Regions from separate parts of the Arthrobacter sp. 10T425 genome, predicted to be linked through region 2. Evidence: predicted binding sites of a transcription regulator. Region 2 holds the regulator's gene; the other holds the start of a gene.
What was found. The regulator HrcA, encoded in region 2, represses chaperone genes, less so after heat shock. The targets are predictions, from matches to a motif close to TTNGCACTCGNNNNNNNCGAGTGCNAA.
Positions count from the first base shown of each region.

Region 1 (8,969 bases), on a different contig from region 2:
CGGGCAGGAGTTGCTTGCGCAGCTCTTCGGGCGTGACAGCCATACCGCGCTTCTTGATGTCCAGGACCCCGATGCCTTGATCCTTGACCCACGTCTTGAGTGCCTTGACGTTGAACGGCATCACCTCCAGGACCCTGTACGCCTTGGCGAACGGGGTGTCATGCAGCTCCGGGGCGCAGATGTAGGCGATGTGCTCGTCCACGAGGTGCCCGCCCAGCTGGAGCGCGACGTCGGCCACCAGGCCGGCGCGGATCACCGCGCCGTCGGGCTCATACAGGTACCCCTCCACGGGTCCCACGGGCGCCACCGGGCCGGCACCGAAGTCCTCGCCGCTGGTGAGCTCAGCGGAACCAAGGGGGCCGAGCACGAGGGCCGCGCGCCGCACCCCGGGACGCCGCACCGCGTTGAACCACAGGGCCACTTCGGTCACGTCCCCGCCCACGGAGACCCACTGCGCCTCGCAGCCGGCCGGCACGGAATCGTGCGGCATGCCGGGGCCCATCTTCACGCCGACGGCGCGGCCGGTGCCGGCGAGTGACTCCACGAAGGACAGCGGCGGGGAGAAATCCTCCGGATCCCAGATCCGCTTGGTTCCCGAAGTGGACGTCGTGCGCCGGGCTGGGTCGAGCCAGACGCCGTCGATCCCCTCGAGGGATACCGACGTTGCATCGGAATGGACCACCGTGGCGTTGCGGAACGGGATCAGGTTCATCGTGGCGCAGGCGGCCGTGGCCTCGTCCATTTCCACGGCGGTGACCACCAGGTCCAGAGAGGCCAGGGCCATGGAGTCCGCCCCGAGCCCGCAGCCGAGATCCGCGACGTGGCCGATCCCGGCCTCCGCGAACCGCTGCGCGTGCCGTGCCGCCACCGTGAGCCGGGTGGCCTGCTCCAGACCGGCCTTCGTGAAAATCATCTGCCGGGCGAATTCGCCGAACTTCGCCTCGGCCTTGGTCCGCAGCCGGGACTGGGTGAGCACGGCCGAGACCAGCTCGGGGGAGTGGCCGGCCTTGCGCAGCGACGCCGTGAGGCGGAAGGCCTCGTCCTCGCGGTACGGGCCCAACGACGCCAGCAGCTCCCAGCCCTCGGGGGTGAGGATCGGGGCAATATATTCCTGCGGTGCGTCAGTCATGGCATCCAGCGTAGTTGAGGTCCGCGGGCGCGTTGTGACCGGACGGCGGGGGCTAGGCTTGATGGCATGGAAGACAGCGGCACAGGCGACAGCATCTCAGCGGACACGGCCGGGCAGGACACGGCCGGCGACGACGACGCCAGGCAGGAGCGCCGGCGGCCGCAGGGACTTGCCCGCTACGCAAAACCGGCGCTGATCGCCGGCGCGGTGATCGCCGTCGTGTCCGTCGCACTTTTGGTGATTATCTTCTTCCTCGATTCCTTCAACGCCACCGTGTATTCCGTCGGCGGCAAGAACGTCCAGGACGCCACGGATGAGGCCCGGGCCATCCGCGAGACCTATACCGCGGCCCGGCTCGGCGGCATCATCTTCCTCGTCGCCGGCATTCTGCTGGCCGCCGCCGGCGCCGTGCTGTCGTTCCGGCACCGGAATGACGAAGGCCAGAACACGGACGAAGACGACGGCGAGGACGTGGACTTCGACGACCTCGCAGACCAGTAGCCATCGAGTAGGCGCGCGAATAGACGCCGCTGGTGGGCGCGCACCGCACCGCCAAACGGCCAACGGCCACGGGCCAGGGGACATGCCCAGCCTCCTGCGCCACGGATGGACATGTCCTCCCCGGCAGCCCGCACCCGTTGGGTATGTCTATCGCTCAGCGCGGGCACAGAGCATGATGCCCAAGTGTCCTCTGGCCGCAGCGAAGAATGGGCATGTCCTCCCGGGCAGCCCGCACCCGTTGGGTATGTCCATCGCTCAGCACGGGTACAGAGCATGACGCCCAAGTGTCCTCCGGCCGCAGCGAAAAATGGGCATGTCCCCTAAGGGGAAATGTTCACCCGGAACGAATTTCTGGCACTCGCCTTGACCGAGTGCTAACCATTTACATAGAGTCGTCATTAGCACTCTCCCTAGGAGGGTGCTAACACATGAAGCGCGTTCCGCCAGGCACGCTGCCGGCACCGCGACGACGGTCTGTGCGCCTTGGCATCACCGCTTCATAGTCCACGAATTTGCTGACGAAAAGGAGAGGTCCGAGTGTCGGTCTCTATTAAGCCTCTTGAGGATCGTATTGTTGTCCGCCCGCTCGAAGCCGAGCAGACCACGGCTTCCGGCCTGGTTATCCCGGACTCCGCGCAGGAGAAGCCGCAGGAAGGCGAAGTTGTTGCAGTAGGCCCCGGCCGCTTCGATGACAACGGCAACCGCGTTCCCGTTGACGTTGCCGTTGGCGACGTCGTCATCTACTCCAAGTACGGTGGAACCGAAGTCAAGACCGGCGGCACCGAGTACCTCGTGCTCTCCGCCCGCGACGTTCTGGCGATCGTCGTAAAGTAACTCTCTTGGACCCCCGCGCAGCCGATCCTTTCGCATTGAATGGATCAGTTGCGCGGGGTTCTGTCTTGAAAGGACAAAACCATGGCAAAGCAGCTTGCGTTTAACGACGCTGCCCGCCGGTCGCTTGAAGCCGGCATCGATAAGCTCGCCAACACCGTCAAGGTCACGCTGGGTCCGCGCGGCCGCAACGTCGTACTGGACAAGAAGTGGGGCGCCCCCACGATCACCAACGATGGTGTGACCATCGCCCGTGAAATCGAGCTGGATGACCCCTACGAGAACCTTGGCGCGCAGCTTGCCAAGGAGGTCGCCACCAAGACCAACGATGTTGCCGGCGACGGCACCACCACCGCCACCGTCCTGGCCCAGGCCCTGGTCAAGGAAGGCCTGCGCAACGTAGCGGCAGGCGCCGCGCCTGGCGAAATCAAGCGCGGCATCGAGGTTTCGGTCGAGGCCGTCGCCGCCCGTCTGCTGGAGAACGCCCGCCCGGTTGAAGGCACGCAGGTTGCCAACGTTGCCGCAATCTCCGCCCAGAGCGACGAGGTCGGCGAGCTGCTGGCCGAGGCGTTCGGCAAGGTCGGCAAGGATGGTGTGATCACCATCGAGGAGTCCTCCACCACGCAGACCGAGCTGGTACTGACCGAGGGCATGCAGTTCGACAAGGGCTACCTGTCCCCGTACTTCGTCACCGACGCGGAACGCCAGGAGGCCGTCCTCGAGGACGCCCTGATCCTGATCAACCAGGGCAAGATCTCCTCAGTGCAGGATTTCCTGCCGCTGCTGGAAAAGGCGCTGCAGAGCTCCAAGCCGCTCTTCATCATCGCCGAAGACGTCGAGGGCGAGGCCCTGTCCACGCTGATCGTCAACCGCATCCGCGGCACGCTGAACGTCGTCGCCGTCAAGGCGCCGGGCTTCGGTGACCGCCGCAAGGCCATGCTGCAGGACATCGCGACCCTCACCGGTGCGCAGGTTGTCTCCGCGGAGCTGGGCCTGAGCCTGGACACCGTTGGCCTCGAGGTGCTCGGCACCGCACGCCGCATCACGATCACCAAGGACAACACCACGATCGTCGACGGCGCCGGTTCGGCCGAGGACGTCGCCGCCCGTGTTGCCCAGCTGCGCGCCGAGCTGACCCGCACCGATTCGGACTGGGACAAGGAAAAGCTGCAGGAACGCCTGGCCAAGCTGGCCGGCGGCATCGGCGTGATCAAGGTCGGCGCCGCCACCGAGGTTGAGCTGAAGGAAAAGAAGCACCGCATCGAGGACGCCGTGTCCTCCACCCGCGCTGCCCTCGAAGAAGGCATCGTGGCCGGCGGCGGCTCCGCCCTCATCCACGCGCTGAAGGCGCTCGACGAGGACGCGGCCGTCCAGGCCCTCGAAGGTGACGCGGCTGCGGCCGTCGGCATCGTCCGCCGCGCCCTGGTCCAGCCGCTGCGCTGGATCGCCCAGAACGCCGGCTTCGACGGCTATGTCGTGGCTGCCAAGGTCGCCGAATCCGCCGTGAACCAGGGCTTCAACGCCAAGTCCGGCGAATACGAAGACCTGATCGCCGCTGGCGTGATCGACCCCGTGAAGGTGACGCGTGCGGCTCTGCGCAACGCGGCCTCCATCGCGGCACTGGTCCTCACCACGGAAACCCTCGTGGTGGAGAAGCCGGCTGACGAAGACGAGCACGCAGGGCACAAGCACTAGGCTCTGCCCGCAGGGGGGACGGTCCGGCATCTGCCGGGCCGTCCCTTTTTCTGTCGAGTCTCTGCTGCCGTCCTGCCGTGTTCGTGGCCGCAAGTTGCCGTGATTCTGGCAGAGTTAACCCGTCAGGTGCCGCTCCAGCGTCCCGGGTTCACTGGAAACTCCCACGTTGGCATGCCTCAATGGGGTTCAGTGGCCGCCGTGACGATTGGCCATCAAAATTACGGTTTGGTAACATGGAGGCTTTGGTTATCTGGTTGAGGGGTAGTTCTATGACACAGCAAGGAACCTTGCCCCGGCCTGCCCGGCACATTGCCGCGACGGGGCACGATCCCGCAGCCAAGTCTGGCCGAAAATCCACCTTCAGGCCCGAAATCCAGGGACTCCGGTCCCTCGCTGTGCTGATGGTCATGACCTATCACATCTGGCTGGGCCGGGTTTCCGGCGGCGTGGACGTCTTCCTGCTGATCTCGGCCTTCCTTATGACGCTGCAGTTCGTGGGCCGGTACGAGCAGGGCCGGTCCATGGCCCTCATCAAACACTGGCTGCACCTTTTCCGGCGCCTCGTCCCTGCCGCCGTCACCGTCCTGGTGGCCATCCTTGCCGCAACTGTCCTCTTCCTGCCCCGGACCCGGTGGATGGAAATCATCAACCAGGGCTGGGCCTCCCTGGGCTATGCCGAGAACTGGCTCCTGCAGACCCAGGCGACAAACTACTACGCCGCGGATCACAGCCAGGCCAGTCCCTTCCAGCATTTCTGGTCCCTTTCGATCCAGGGCCAGGTCTTTATCCTGTGGCCGCTCATTTTTGTGGGGGCCGCGTTCGTCGCCAAGCGCTTCGGGCTCCGCTACCGTGTGCTGCTGTCCTACGTCTTCGCCGTGATCTTCGTTGTTTCGCTGCTCTACTCGATCGTCTTCACCCAGGCGAGCCAAACGGAGGCGTACTTCGACACCTGGGCCCGGCTGTGGGAGTTTGCCCTGGGCACGCTCGTGGCTTTGGCCCTTCCTGCCCTGCGGCTTCCGCGGGGCTGGCGGATCGGGCTTGGCTGGCTGGGCATTGTGGCCATGCTCAGCTGCGGCCTCCTGCTCAACGTCCAGGCTTCCTTTCCCGGGTTTGTGGCGCTCTGGCCCACCCTGGCGGCCGCCTGTGTCATCGCAGCCGGGCAGTCGGGCAGCAAGCTGGGCGTCGACCGGATCCTGAGTTCGAAGCCCTTGGTCCGGCTGGGCGACATTTCGTATGCCCTGTACCTGTGGCACTGGCCGGTTCTGGTCATCTCCCTTGCCGTGATGCACAGGGAAAAAGCGGGTCTGATCACAGGCGCCGTCATCGTCACTGTTTCCCTGGTGCTCGCCTACCTCACCACCCGCTTCATTGAGAAGCCCTGGCGTGAGTGGCAGTGGCCGGAGGTGCGGCGGCGCGGCGCCCTCGTTGCCATCGCCGTGGCCGTGGTCACCGCCGCCGTGCCGCTGGCGGGGATTCAGATCCAGCAGCACCTCGAAAGCGAAGCAGTCCTGGCCCAAGCCCCGAAGAACAACCCGGGCGCCCTGGCGCTGACGCCGGGCTATGTGGACCAGGCCGACGCCAACGCCGTCCTGCTCCCCACCCCGCAGACGCTGCCGCAGGACTGGGCCAGCCTCCCTAACTCGTGCTCCGGTGACCTGCAGCCGCAGGACCCGGTCCTTCAGAAGGACTGTTTCCAGAACAATCAATCCGACACCGGAGCGAAAAAGGTCCTCGTGATCGGGGATTCACACGCACAGCAATGGCTGGGCTCGATTGCTCCCCTCAGCGATGAGAAGGGCTGGCGGCTCTACGCCATGCTCAAGGGTGCCTGCAAGCCCAACATCGCGCCGCAGCACGTCTCGGCGGATTGCGACAATTTCAATGCGGCCGTCGCATCCGAAGTGAAGAACAACCCGCCGGACGCCATCATCATCGTGGGCACTGAGGCGGCGCCGTCGTCGCCACAGGAGACCGTGATCCCGGGCTTCGAAGCCACCGCGAAGGCTTGGACGGACGAGGGCATCAAGGTCGTGGCCCTCCGGGACAATCCGCGTTTTACCTTCAACATGGCGGAGTGCGTAGCGACCAAGGGTGCCGACGCGCCGGACTGCAGGCCGCGCGAGCAGGGCATGCTTGCGGCAACGAATCCCTTGGCCGCGCTGGATGGCAAGGTGCCGGGCGTCGCGTTCGTTGACATGACTGACCTGATCTGCAATGGCACGGAATGCCCGGGCGCGGTCGGCAACACCTACGTCTACCTGGACGACAACCACCTCAGCCGGAGCTATGCGGCCAGCATGGCCCCCATGTTCAGCCAAAGGCTCCTCGCCGCGACCGGATGGGGCCCCTAAGCTCCACGGTCCCCGGGCCTGCCGGCCGTAGTCCCCGCAGCTCCACGGTCCCCGGGCCCCTAAGCTGCACGGTCCCCGGGCCTGCCGGCCGACTGTCCCCAGGACTGCCGGCCGTTGCGGGCACCTGCGGCGCCCGTGCGTCAGTGCTGGGAGCGGTCCGCCCTGCGCCGCAGCTGGCGGGCAGTGTCCGGTGCCAGCCGCCTGGTCACCAGCCGGTAGAACAGCAGGACCCCGACGGCGGCCACCACGATTCCGAGCAGGTTCAGGAACAGCTGCAGGGCGGAGCCGGCTGCCTTCTGGTACTCGCCCAGGACCAGTGCCACGGCCACGAACCCGGCTGCCGGCACCGTCGTGACGGAGATGAACACCCCGATCAGCGCCGCCGAGCGCCGGCTGATGACCGACAGCATCCCGGCTGTCCCGGCGAGGACGGCGACGATCAGGGAATAAGGGCCGGGGTGGTAGATGAATTCAACTGCTGAACCGTGGTCCAGCGCGTCCGCGGGGAACAGCCCGAGTGGCACGGAGAGCCACGCGGTCAGCGCGGCGGCCAGCATCGCGACGGGAAAACCGACGCCGAGGGCCAGCGCCGCGTCACGTCCGAGCCGCCGCTGGCGCCGGACCAGGGCTACGGCCAGGGCAGCCAGCGGGCCGAACTCCGGGCCCACGGCCATGGCGCCGACGATCGCAATGGTGGAGTCCGTCACGATGCCGATGGCCGCCAGCTGGGTCGCCAGGACCAGGAACGCCAGGAAACTCCACGTCAGGCGCGAATCCTCGCCGGTCTGCCGCGACACCTCGTCCCAGATCACAGCGTCCGCGCCCTCACCTGGAGCCTCCGCCTCCGCCCTGTCGGCGCGGTCCGAGAGCACAAGGTCCGGTGCGATGACCGTAATCGATCCCCGTTGCTGGACATCGAGGGCGTGCAGCTTCTCCACGAGCCCCTCCACGGATTCCCGGGCCAGCAGAACCTCGATGACGTCCCCGGGCGGCGTGACGGAAGAGGCCTTCGCGAGCGCCACTTCCGAGACGCCGACGTGGTTCGTACAACTTTCGAGAACAACTCCGGACAATTCACCCGGAACACAAATGCGCACCTGCACGATCACGTGGCGGCCTCCTCAGACTCCTACCAGCCTAGCTTCCGCCCCGGGGCCGACGGCGCCGCCGCCCCCCTGGGTGCGCCGCCGGCCAGGCGTGTGAAGGACACCGCCGGGCCCGTGTGATTGGCAAAGAAAATTACGTTTCGGTAACATTGATGTTTTGGAAACCGGCCTGAAGGGATCTTTGTGTCGAACGAGCGAACCACCGTCACCCCGCCACGGGCGGATGCAGGTTCTCCGGCGACCCGAAAAACAAGCTACCGCCCCGAAGTCCAGGGCCTTCGCGCCCTCGCGGTCCTCATGGTGGTCACGTACCACGTGTGGCTGGGCCGGGTCTCCGGCGGCGTGGACATCTTCCTCCTCATTTCAGCCTTCCTGATGACACTCAGCTTCACGCGGAAAGTCGAAAGCGGCGCGCCGCTGCGGCTGCTCAGCCACTGGCTGCATCTGCTCAAGCGCCTGCTGCCCGCCGTCGTCGTGGTGGTTCTCGGCGTCCTCGCCGGCACCTGGGCCATCCTGCCGCAAAGCCGCTGGCCCGACGTCCTTGAACAGGCCTGGGCCTCCCTGCTGTACCGGCAGAACTGGCTCCTGGCGGACAGCGCCGTGGACTACTACGCCCAGGACCATTCGGGCGCGAGCCCGCTCCAGCACTTCTGGTCACTCTCGATCCAGGGCCAGGTGTTCGTGCTCTGGCCGCTCGTCTTTGCCGGCACCGCACTTCTTTCCCGCCTGCTCCGGCGCCGGACCGGCCAGGACCACGTCCTGCTGCGTTACCGCTCCCTGCTGGCCGCGGCCTTCGGCGCCATCTTCGCCGTGTCCCTGGCCTACTCGATCCAGCAGACCGCAACGAACCAGGCCCACGCCTACTTCGATACCGGAGCCCGGCTCTGGGAGTTCGCGCTCGGCTCGCTCCTGGCCCTCGCCCTGCCGTACCTGAAACCGGGCAGGGTCCTGCGCGTCGTGCTCGGCTGGGCCGGCCTCGTGGCCATGCTCTCCTGCGGGCTCCTGCTGACCGTGGACCGTTCGTTCCCCGGATTCATCGCGCTGTGGCCCACGCTGGCCGCCGCGGCGATCATCACCGCCGGTCAAAGCGGCAGCCGCTTCGGGGTTGACCGCTTCCTGACCTGGAAACCCCTGGTGGCGCTGGGGGATAACTCCTATGCGCTCTACCTCTGGCACTGGCCGCTGCTGGTCCTGGCCCTCGCCGGGGCGGGCATCACGGCGCCCAACCTGTTCCAGGGGCTGTGCATCGTTGCCGCGTCCCTCGTCCTGGCCGTGCTCACCACCCGCTTCGTCGAGAAGCCCCTGCGCGAATGGCACTGGCCCAAGCGCCGCGCCTGGCGCACCGCCGTCGTGATT
Region 1 covers NZ_JBFTGZ010000013.1:246-9,214, forward strand. Annotated here, with positions in the region: gene AC1DDH_RS15015 (class I SAM-dependent methyltransferase) at 1-1,129, opposite strand, end outside; gene AC1DDH_RS15020 (hypothetical protein) at 1,196-1,630, shown strand; gene groES (co-chaperone GroES) at 2,168-2,464, shown strand; gene groL (chaperonin GroEL) at 2,546-4,156, shown strand; gene AC1DDH_RS15035 (acyltransferase family protein) at 4,426-6,507, shown strand; gene AC1DDH_RS15040 (DUF389 domain-containing protein) at 6,648-7,616, opposite strand; gene AC1DDH_RS15045 (acyltransferase family protein) at 7,797-8,969, shown strand, end outside.
Region 1: groES (co-chaperone GroES) is a predicted target of HrcA. The motif match lies at 1,982-2,008, and genes of this name have one in related genera.

Region 2 (8,969 bases):
CATCACCGGTGTGAAGGACGTCCGCCTGTCCAAGGTGGGCGACACCGTCACCAACCTGGCCAAGCCCGCCACCGAGTCCCTCCCCGGCTACGCTGACGCCAAGCCGATGGTCTTCTCCGGCCTGTATCCGCTCGATGGCACGGACTATCCGGTGCTCCGCGATGCGCTGGAGAAGCTGATGCTCAACGACGCCGCACTGGTGTACGAGCCCGAAACGTCCGCCGCGCTGGGCTTCGGCTTCCGGGTGGGATTCCTGGGCCTGCTGCACCTGGAAATCACCCGCGAGCGGCTCGAACGCGAATACAACCTGGACCTCATTTCCACCGCGCCCAACGTGGAATACGAGGTCACGCTGGAGGACAAGAAGGTCGTCCACGTCACCAACCCCAGCGAATACCCCACCGGCAAGATCGCTGAGGTCCGTGAGCCGATGGTGTCCGCCACCATCCTTGCGCCGAACGAGTTTGTCGGCGCCATCATGGAGCTGTGCCAGAGCCGGCGCGGCGTCATGGGCGGCATGGACTACCTCTCCGAGGACCGGGTGGAAATCCGCTACCGCCTGCCGCTGGCCGAAATCGTCTTCGATTTCTTCGACATCCTCAAATCCAAGACCCGCGGCTACGGGTCACTGGACTGGAAGGCCGACGGCGAGCAGGTGGCCGACCTGGTCAAGGTGGACATCATGCTCCAGGGCGAACAGGTTGATGCGTTCTCCGCCATCACCCACCGCGACAAGGCCTACGCCTACGGCGTGATGATGACCGGCAAGCTGCGCGAACTCATCCCGCGCCAGCAGTTCGAGGTGCCCATCCAGGCCGCCATCGGCTCCAGGATCATCGCCCGCGAAAGCATCCGCGCCATCCGCAAGGACGTCCTTGCCAAGTGCTACGGCGGTGACATCACCCGAAAGCGCAAGCTGCTGGAAAAGCAGAAGGAAGGCAAGAAGCGCATGAAGATGGTGGGCCGCGTCGAGGTGCCGCAGGAGGCTTTCATCGCCGCGCTGACAACGGACGAGTCCAAGGACAAGGCCAAGAAGTAACGGTGCAGGTAATGACTGTTGCTGCAGTATCGGCAGGCCGGGCCCGTGCCTAGCGTTCTTCCCCTCGGCGACCCGGCGCCGGCGGACGGGCTGCTGCCCGCCCAGGCGGGCGAGGGCGCCGATCAGCGAGCATTCGGGCTGTACGTGCACATCCCGTTCTGCGCGGTCCGCTGCGGGTACTGCGACTTCAACACCTACACCGCCACCGAGCTGGGCGGCGGGGCCTCCCAGGACGCCTACGCCGCCACCGCGATCGCGGAAGTGGAGTTCGCCGCCGCGGCCCTGAAGGGCAGCGGCCTGCCCGGCCGCCCCCTCAGCACGGTCTTCTTCGGCGGCGGCACCCCCACCCTGCTGCCGGCGGAGGACCTGGCGCGCATACTCAGCGCCGCGATCGACGCCTGGGGACTGCAGCCCGGCGCCGAGGCGACCACCGAGGCGAACCCCGATTCCGTCACGCCCGCATCCCTGCAGCTGCTGGCCGACGCCGGGTTCACCCGCGTTTCGTTCGGCATGCAGTCGGCTGTGCCGCACGTCCTGAAGGTCCTGGACCGCACCCACACGCCCAGCCGGGTGCCCGAGGCGGTGCAGTGGGCGCGTAATGCCGGGCTCTCGGTCAGCCTCGACCTCATTTACGGGACGCCGGGGGAGTCTTTGGCGGACTGGCGCTACTCGCTCGAGACCGCACTGTCCTACGCCCCCGACCACATCAGCGCCTATGCCCTGATCGTTGAAGACGGCACCAAGCTTGCCGCGCAGATCCGCCGTGGCGAAGTGTCGGAAATCGACGACGACGACCACGCCGCCAAATACGAACTCGCCGACGAACTGATTTCCGCCGCCGGGCTCAACTGGTACGAGGTCAGCAACTGGTCCCGCACCCCCGAACAGGCCTGCCGGCACAACCTCGCTTACTGGCGTGGGGACGACTGGTGGGGCATCGGGCCGGGGGCGCACTCGCACGTGGGCGGCGTCCGCTGGTGGAACGTCAAGCACCCCACCGCCTACGCCAACCGCCTCGGCGCCGGCGCCTCACCCGCCGCCGGACGCGAAACGCTGGACTCTGAAACCCGCAACGTGGAACGGGTCATGCTCGAGGCCCGGCTCAATTCCGGGCTCGACATCCCAAGCCTCGGCGGCCTGGGGGACACCGGCAGGCACGCTGTGGCGGGGCTGATCGCGGACGGCCTCGTGGACCCCGCGGCGGCTTTCAAAGGCCGGCTCATTCTCACCCTTAAGGGCCGGCTGCTGGCCGACGCCGTCGTCCGCAGGATCCTGCCGGACTAGTCTGGCCGGCAAAACTTCCACGACTTGGTTGCCCGCATCAGCGGCCACAACACCCTGCCACACAAAAGAGAGCCGGCCGCTGCCCCTGACGGGCGGCGGCCGGCTCTCGTGCTTGGGTCCGGGCCGGCTATTTGATCCAGCGCAGGTTGAACTCGTAGCGGTGCGGCTGGCCGCGGTTGACGTGGATGCCTGCCGCCACCGAGAAGCACGTCACGGCGATCCAGATCACCGTGGCGAGCACGGCGAAGAGGTTGCCCACCACCGGGATGAAGACCAGCAGATTGGCCAGTACCGCGGCCAGGGTCGGCGGCAAGGTGAAATTGAGGGCTTCCTTGGATTCCTGTGCCGTGAACGGGCCGCGGTCCTTGAAGATGAGGTAGATCAGCAGCGACGGCACGCAGCCCAGGATGCCGCCGAAGTGCGCGAGCGTGGCCCACTGGCGGTCCTCGCTGGCCGTCAGCGGCAGCGCGTTTGCCGGAACGCCATGGTACGGGGGCTGGCCATGGCCAGCCTGATTGCCCGTGTGTTCGCGTGCGTTATCTGCCACGGTGTAGCCCTTCGGATTGCGGTGATGCGTTGCTGCCTGGGTTGTGCCTGAAATAGCCGGGACCGCACTGGAAGCGCGGCCGCCGTTTCAAGAATACTTGCTCGGGCAAGGAAATGGAGATCAGGGGCGGCCGCCGCGGCGGACTAGGGCACGGTGAGGAAGTCAATGACCTCTTCCACGCGGCCAAGCAGCGACGCCTCCAGATCAGCGTAGCTGCGGACAGCCCCCAGGAGTTTCTGCCAGCCGAGGCCGATGTCCTCCTTCGTGGAGTGGGGCCACCCGAAAGCCATCAGGATCCCGGTCTTCCAGTCCGTGCCGCGGGGGATCACGGGCCACTGCTCGATCCCCAGGACCGAGGGCCGGATGGCCTGCCACACGTCCACGTAGGGGTGCCCCACAATCAGGACGTTGCCTGCGGCGCCCGGTGAGGCCATGACGGCGTCGGCGATCCGCGACTCCTTGGAGTCGGCCACCAGGTGGTCTACGAGCACGCCGAGGCGCCGGCCGGGGCCCGGGCCGAAGTCCGCCACGGCGGACGCGAGGTCGTCAATGCCGTGCAGGGGCTCGACGACGATGCCCTCCACCCGGAGGTCATCGCCCCAGACCTTCTCCACCAGCTCGGCGTCGTGCTTTCCTTCCACCCAGATGCGGCTGGCCTTGGCCACCTGTGCGCGCTGCCCGGCCACCCGCACCGAGCCCGACGCCGTGCGGCCGGCACCGGCGGCCGGTGCCGTCCTTTTCGGGGCCGGCGGCATCAGGCGGATGGGCTGGCCGTCCAAGAGGAAGCCGAAGCCGAGGCGGAAGGACCGCGACTTGCCCCGCCGGTCCTCCAGCGCCACCACGTGCATGCCGCCGGACTTCTCCACGCGGGTTACGGCGCCCACCCAGCCGGACTGGACCTCCTCGAGGACCATCCCGCGTTCCACCGGGACTTCCGGCAACTGGGTCTTGGCGGGGGCGGACAGGTCCTGGGGTCCCCAGTTCTGGTACGACATCTCTTCACGCTTACTTTGCACTCGGAATGTACGGCGGTCGGTGGAACTCTCCGGGGGCCGGAACCGGACCGCGACGGCGCGGCAACGGCAGCATCTGCCACGGTCTCGGCGCCGGCGTGACGGGAATCGCGTTCCCGCGGGCCACGCCTGGAGCGAATCCAATGCTAACAACGCGGCGACTCATATTAGACTGGTTAGCACTTAGGCATGTCGAGTGCTAACCCTTGTCCTGTGGCGGGCCGTCCGTGCACCACTGGTGGACCCGGACCGGACGCGGGGGTGGCACCGGCTGCGGGACAGTCGATTGGAGGTGGAGCGTGAGCGAACCGCGCAAACTCGAAGTGCTGCGCGCCATCGTGGAGGACTACGTCCATTCGCGTGAGCCCGTTGGTTCCAAAGCGCTCGTTGAACGGCACCATCTCGGCGTCTCGAGCGCCACGATCCGAAATGACATGGCGGCGCTGGAAGACGAGGGCCTGATCACGGCACCGCACACGAGTGCAGGCCGGATCCCCACTGACAAGGGCTACCGGTTGTTCGTCGACCAGATCTCAGCGGTGAAGCCGTTGTCCCAGGCCGAGCGCCGGGCCATCCAGGCGCTGCTGGAAGGATCCGAGGACCTCGACGACATCCTTGACCGGACCGTGAGGCTCCTCTCGCACCTGACCAACCAGGTCGCCGTCGTGCAGTATCCGCTGCTCAGCCGCGCCCGGGTGCGGCACATTGAGTTCGTGCTGCTGGCGCCCAGGAAAGTGCTGGCTGTTCTGATCGCTGACACGGGCAAGGTGGAGCAGCGCGTGATCGACGTCGGGCAGGACATTCCCGACGACGCGCTGTCGGAATTGCGGAGCAGTTTTCTGGCCAGCCTCTCCGGTACGCCGCTGAGCCTGATGCCGCAGTTGCTGCCCGCCGTCGTTGCCGGTGGCCCGCCCGCGCGGCGCGGAGCAGCCCAGGCGCTGGCCCGCGGCCTTGAGGCCCTGGCCACGAGCAGCCGTGAAGAGCGCATGGTCATGGCCGGCACCGCCAACCTGGCCCGCTCCAATGTGGACTTCCCGCTCAGCATCGGCCCCGTGCTGGAGGCCCTCGAGGAACAGGTGGTCATGCTCCGCCTGCTCAGCGAAATGGCCGAAGACCCGCGCGGCGTGACCGTCAGCATCGGCCGGGAAAACCCCTACGACGGTCTCGCCGAGGCCTCGGTCGTGGCCACCGCCTACGGGCCGGACGCCACGGCCAAGGTCGGAGTGCTTGGGCCCACCCGGATGGACTATCCCACCACCATGGCCGCCGTCCGAGCGGTGGCCCGCTACCTTTCGAGGATCCTGGGGCCCTGACAGGCCCGGGACCGAATACGACTTCTTGCCCCACAGGCAGTGCCCCACAGGCAGTACCCCACAGGCAGTACAACAAGGAAGAGATACACACTTTGAGCAGCCACTACGACGTTCTTGGAGTCTCCCGCGACGCATCGGGGGAGGAGATCAAGAAGGCCTACCGGAAACTGGCCCGGACCCTGCACCCGGACGTGAACCCCGGGGAGGACGCCTCGGACAGGTTCAAGGCCGTCACGCACGCCTACGAGGTCCTCTCCGATCCGCAGAAGCGCCGGGTCTATGACACCACCGGCAACGAGAACGGCACCGACAACGGGTTCGGCGGCGGCAGCTACTCGGGCCAGGGCTTCGCCTTCCAGGACATCTTCGAGACCTTCTTCGGCGCCGGTGGCGGCCAGGGCGGCCCGGCATCACGGGTCCGCCGCGGCCAGGACGCGCTGATCAGCGTCCGGATCGACCTCCGCGATGCGGTGTTCGGCGTGAACAAAAAGCTCGAGGTCGACACGGCCGTCATCTGCCCCACCTGCGAGGGGTCCTGCTGCCGGGAGGGCACCCACCCGGTCCGCTGCGACATCTGTGGCGGCAGCGGTCAGGTCCAGCGCGCCGTGCGGTCCATCCTGGGCCAGGTCATGACGTCCGCCCCCTGCGGGTCTTGCGAGGGCTTCGGCACCGTCATCAAGGACCCGTGCAACGAATGCAGCGGCCAGGGCCGGATCCGCAGCCGCCGCTCGCTGACCGTCAAGGTCCCGGCCGGCGTGGCCACCGGCACCCGCATCCAGCTGTCCGGCCAGGGCGAGGCCGGCCCTGCCGGCGGCCCCGCCGGGGACCTGTACGTGGAGATCAGGGTCAACAACGACGCCACTTACGTGCGCGAGGGCGATGACCTGCACGCGAGCCTCAACATTCCCATGACGGCGGCCGCCCTCGGCACCGAAATATCCCTCGACACCTTCGACGGACAGCAGGAGATCGACGTCAAGGCCGGCACCCAGTCCGGCGAGATCATCACCCTTCGCGGTCTTGGCGTCACGCACCTGCGCGGCCACGGCCGCGGCGATCTGAAGGTGCACCTGCAGGTGGAAACACCGGTCAAGCTCGATCACGTCCAGGAGGAACTTCTCCGCCAGCTGGCCAAGCACCGTGGCGAGCACCTCACGGAAGGAAAGCTTGCGGCCAGCGGCGGCGTCTTCGCCAAACTGCGGGACCGGCTCGGTAACCTGTAGCGGTGAGTAACCCGGTCTTCTTCACCGCCCCAGGCACCCTGGACCAGCAGGTCCCCGGCTCGGCCTTCGTCCTCGAGGGAACCGAGGCCCGCCACGCCGTCACCGTCAAACGGATCGGCGTCGGCGAAGCGGTCGACATCGCGGACGGCGCAGGCAAGCGCCTGACCGGCACCGTGACAGCCGTCGCTGCCGGGGAGCTGAGCGTCGAATGCGTGGACCTGGCTGAGGAACCACGGCCAGGAACACGGCTGGTCCTGGTCCAGGCCCTGGCGAAGGGCGACCGCGATGAACTGGCGGCCGAGACCGCGACCGAGTTGGGCATCGACGCCGTCATTCCCTGGCAGGCCGAGCGGTCCATTGTGCGGTGGAAGGCTGAGCGGGCCGCGAAGGCGCATGCCAAGTGGCAGTCGGTGGTGACGGCAGCCGCCAAACAGGCGCGCCGGGCATGGATTCCCGAGGTCCGGGCCGCCGTCGACGGCGCCGGGTTGCAGGCGGCCGTAACGGCGGCAGACCTCGCCGTCATCCTGCACGAAGACGCCGTGCGCCCGCTGCGGCAGGTACTCGAGGCCTGGCTGGAAAGTGTTGGGCCCGGCGATGTGGTGGCAGATGATGCCGGATCCCGTGAGGTCCTGCTGATCGTGGGTCCGGAAGGCGGCATCAGCCCGCGGGAGGTGACCCGGCTTTGCGACGCCGGCGCAGTTACGGCCCTTTTGGGGCACCATGTGCTGCGTTCGTCCACGGCCGGGCCCGCCGCGACTGTGCTGGCCAGTGACATCCTCGGCCGCTGGTGACCTGCGGCAGCCGCCGCCGCAGGTGACGTGATGCCTTGTTGAGGTGACGGCTACTTGACCGTGAACCCGCGGGTGTCCTGGAATACTTCCTTGGCGCTGTCGGATGCGTCCACCTGGGACACCCGGACCTCGTAATTGCCCGGGCCGAGGTTCACGGACAAGGTGAACAGCCCGGGCCGGGCTGCATCGGCGGAGGCGGTGGCGCTGCCGTTGAGATACGCGGTCTTGGCGTTGTCGCCGTCGCCGCCGACCTTGAGGATCGCCCAGCGGAGCTTCCCGCCCTGGACGGTGCTGCGGCCGCTGATCTTGACCGAACCGTCGGCCACGGACGTGCCCTCCTGCGGATCAATGATCCACACTGGTGCCACCATCCCGGCGCTGCGGGAGGTCGGCTCGCCCAGGCGGACATGGTTGAAGGCGACGTAGTCGGTGTGACCGTCCACCAGCACAACCACCTGGACCTGCTGTCCGGCATCGATGAGGCCGGCGCTGGCCGCGGCAGCTGTCGCCGTGTAGACGAGCTGCTGGATGGCGCGCTCGGCCATGGCCGCATCCACGTTGCTGTTGAAGGCATCAGCGGAGACATCCACCGTGATGACGTTCTTGCCGGAAATCGACGTCGCCAGCTTCTTCGGATTTTGCCAGGGCGTGAAAAAATCCGGGTCCAGTGGCTTCTGCGACATCATGACCCGCAGGGCGCGGGTGACGGGATTGTCCTGATCCGGAACGTCGCGGAACTCGCGGTAGAGAAACGCGTTGTCATTGCCACGGCCGATCCAATACACCGGAGCCTTGTTCGACGTCTGGGCAGTCTCCAGCGGTGCGCTCGTGGTGGGGGCGCCCGACGCCGGGGCGGGAATGAGCTCTGATGGGCTGCTGGAATTCGTGATGCCGCTCTGCGGCGTCGCCACGCAGCCGGACAGGACGAGCACGGCAGGCAGCGCCAACGCCAGCGCGACGCGGCGGACGCGCCCCGCCGATGGCTGCTGAACTCCACGCTTCCTGATGCCGCTGTCCCTTCGTCGTACGCCCCGCGTTCCGCGGTGATGATCCGTTTGTAGCCGTCGTCGGCCGTCGACGGCCGCCCCATCCCTCACCGGCCGGAGACCGGCCCGGCGATCCCGGGACAGCCGGATTCCAGCATGGCACACGGGCGCGGCGCGGCAGCCGGGTTTGGGCCCTGGCGTCGGAACTGCAACGGGAACGATATGAGGCCGATACAAAGTTGATACCTAATGGCGTCCGCTTGTGGTTCCTGGCACTGACATGGTCCGGCCGCGTCTCCATGCCTGCCGTGCCAGCAGCCCGATGGTGAACTGGCACGGCAGGCACTATCCTGCGATGAGTTCCTTGACGGGCCCCTCGTGCAGGGCCAGGTAGACGTCGTCCCGGATCCGATTCGCCTCCGGGTCTGTCATGGTCCGGGCGAGGGGACGCAGCACCAGGCGTATCAGTGCATTGGCCTGCCCATCGCTGAGGCGGAGTCGTTTCCTCGCCGCTGCGGGGAGGTCAGCGCAGGGCGTCAGGGCCAGGAGTTCGACACTTTCCAGATCGTCGGCCTTTGCGCCCAACGCTGTTCGCACCCGGTCTCCAAGCACTTCGGTATCCAGGTCAGCGGGAATGACGATGGAGATGTCCCGGCGGATGGAGGGCATCTGGGAAACTGGATTCCACCGGGACAGGTCCAGCATCTGCTGGTCCATCTTCTGGTCTGTGGACCGAAGCAGCCTGATGTCGGGGATGCCCTTGCGGAGCATGA
Region 2 covers NZ_JBFTGZ010000001.1:328,415-337,383, forward strand. Annotated here, with positions in the region: gene lepA (translation elongation factor 4) at 1-1,039, shown strand, start outside; gene hemW (radical SAM family heme chaperone HemW) at 1,085-2,323, shown strand; gene AC1DDH_RS01555 (DUF4870 domain-containing protein) at 2,451-2,870, opposite strand; gene AC1DDH_RS01560 (DUF3097 domain-containing protein) at 3,014-3,865, opposite strand; gene hrcA (heat-inducible transcriptional repressor HrcA) at 4,183-5,196, shown strand; gene dnaJ (molecular chaperone DnaJ) at 5,289-6,419, shown strand; gene AC1DDH_RS01575 (16S rRNA (uracil(1498)-N(3))-methyltransferase) at 6,422-7,210, shown strand; gene AC1DDH_RS01580 (GerMN domain-containing protein) at 7,261-8,142, opposite strand; gene srmL (PheS-related mystery ligase SrmL) at 8,542-8,969, opposite strand, start outside.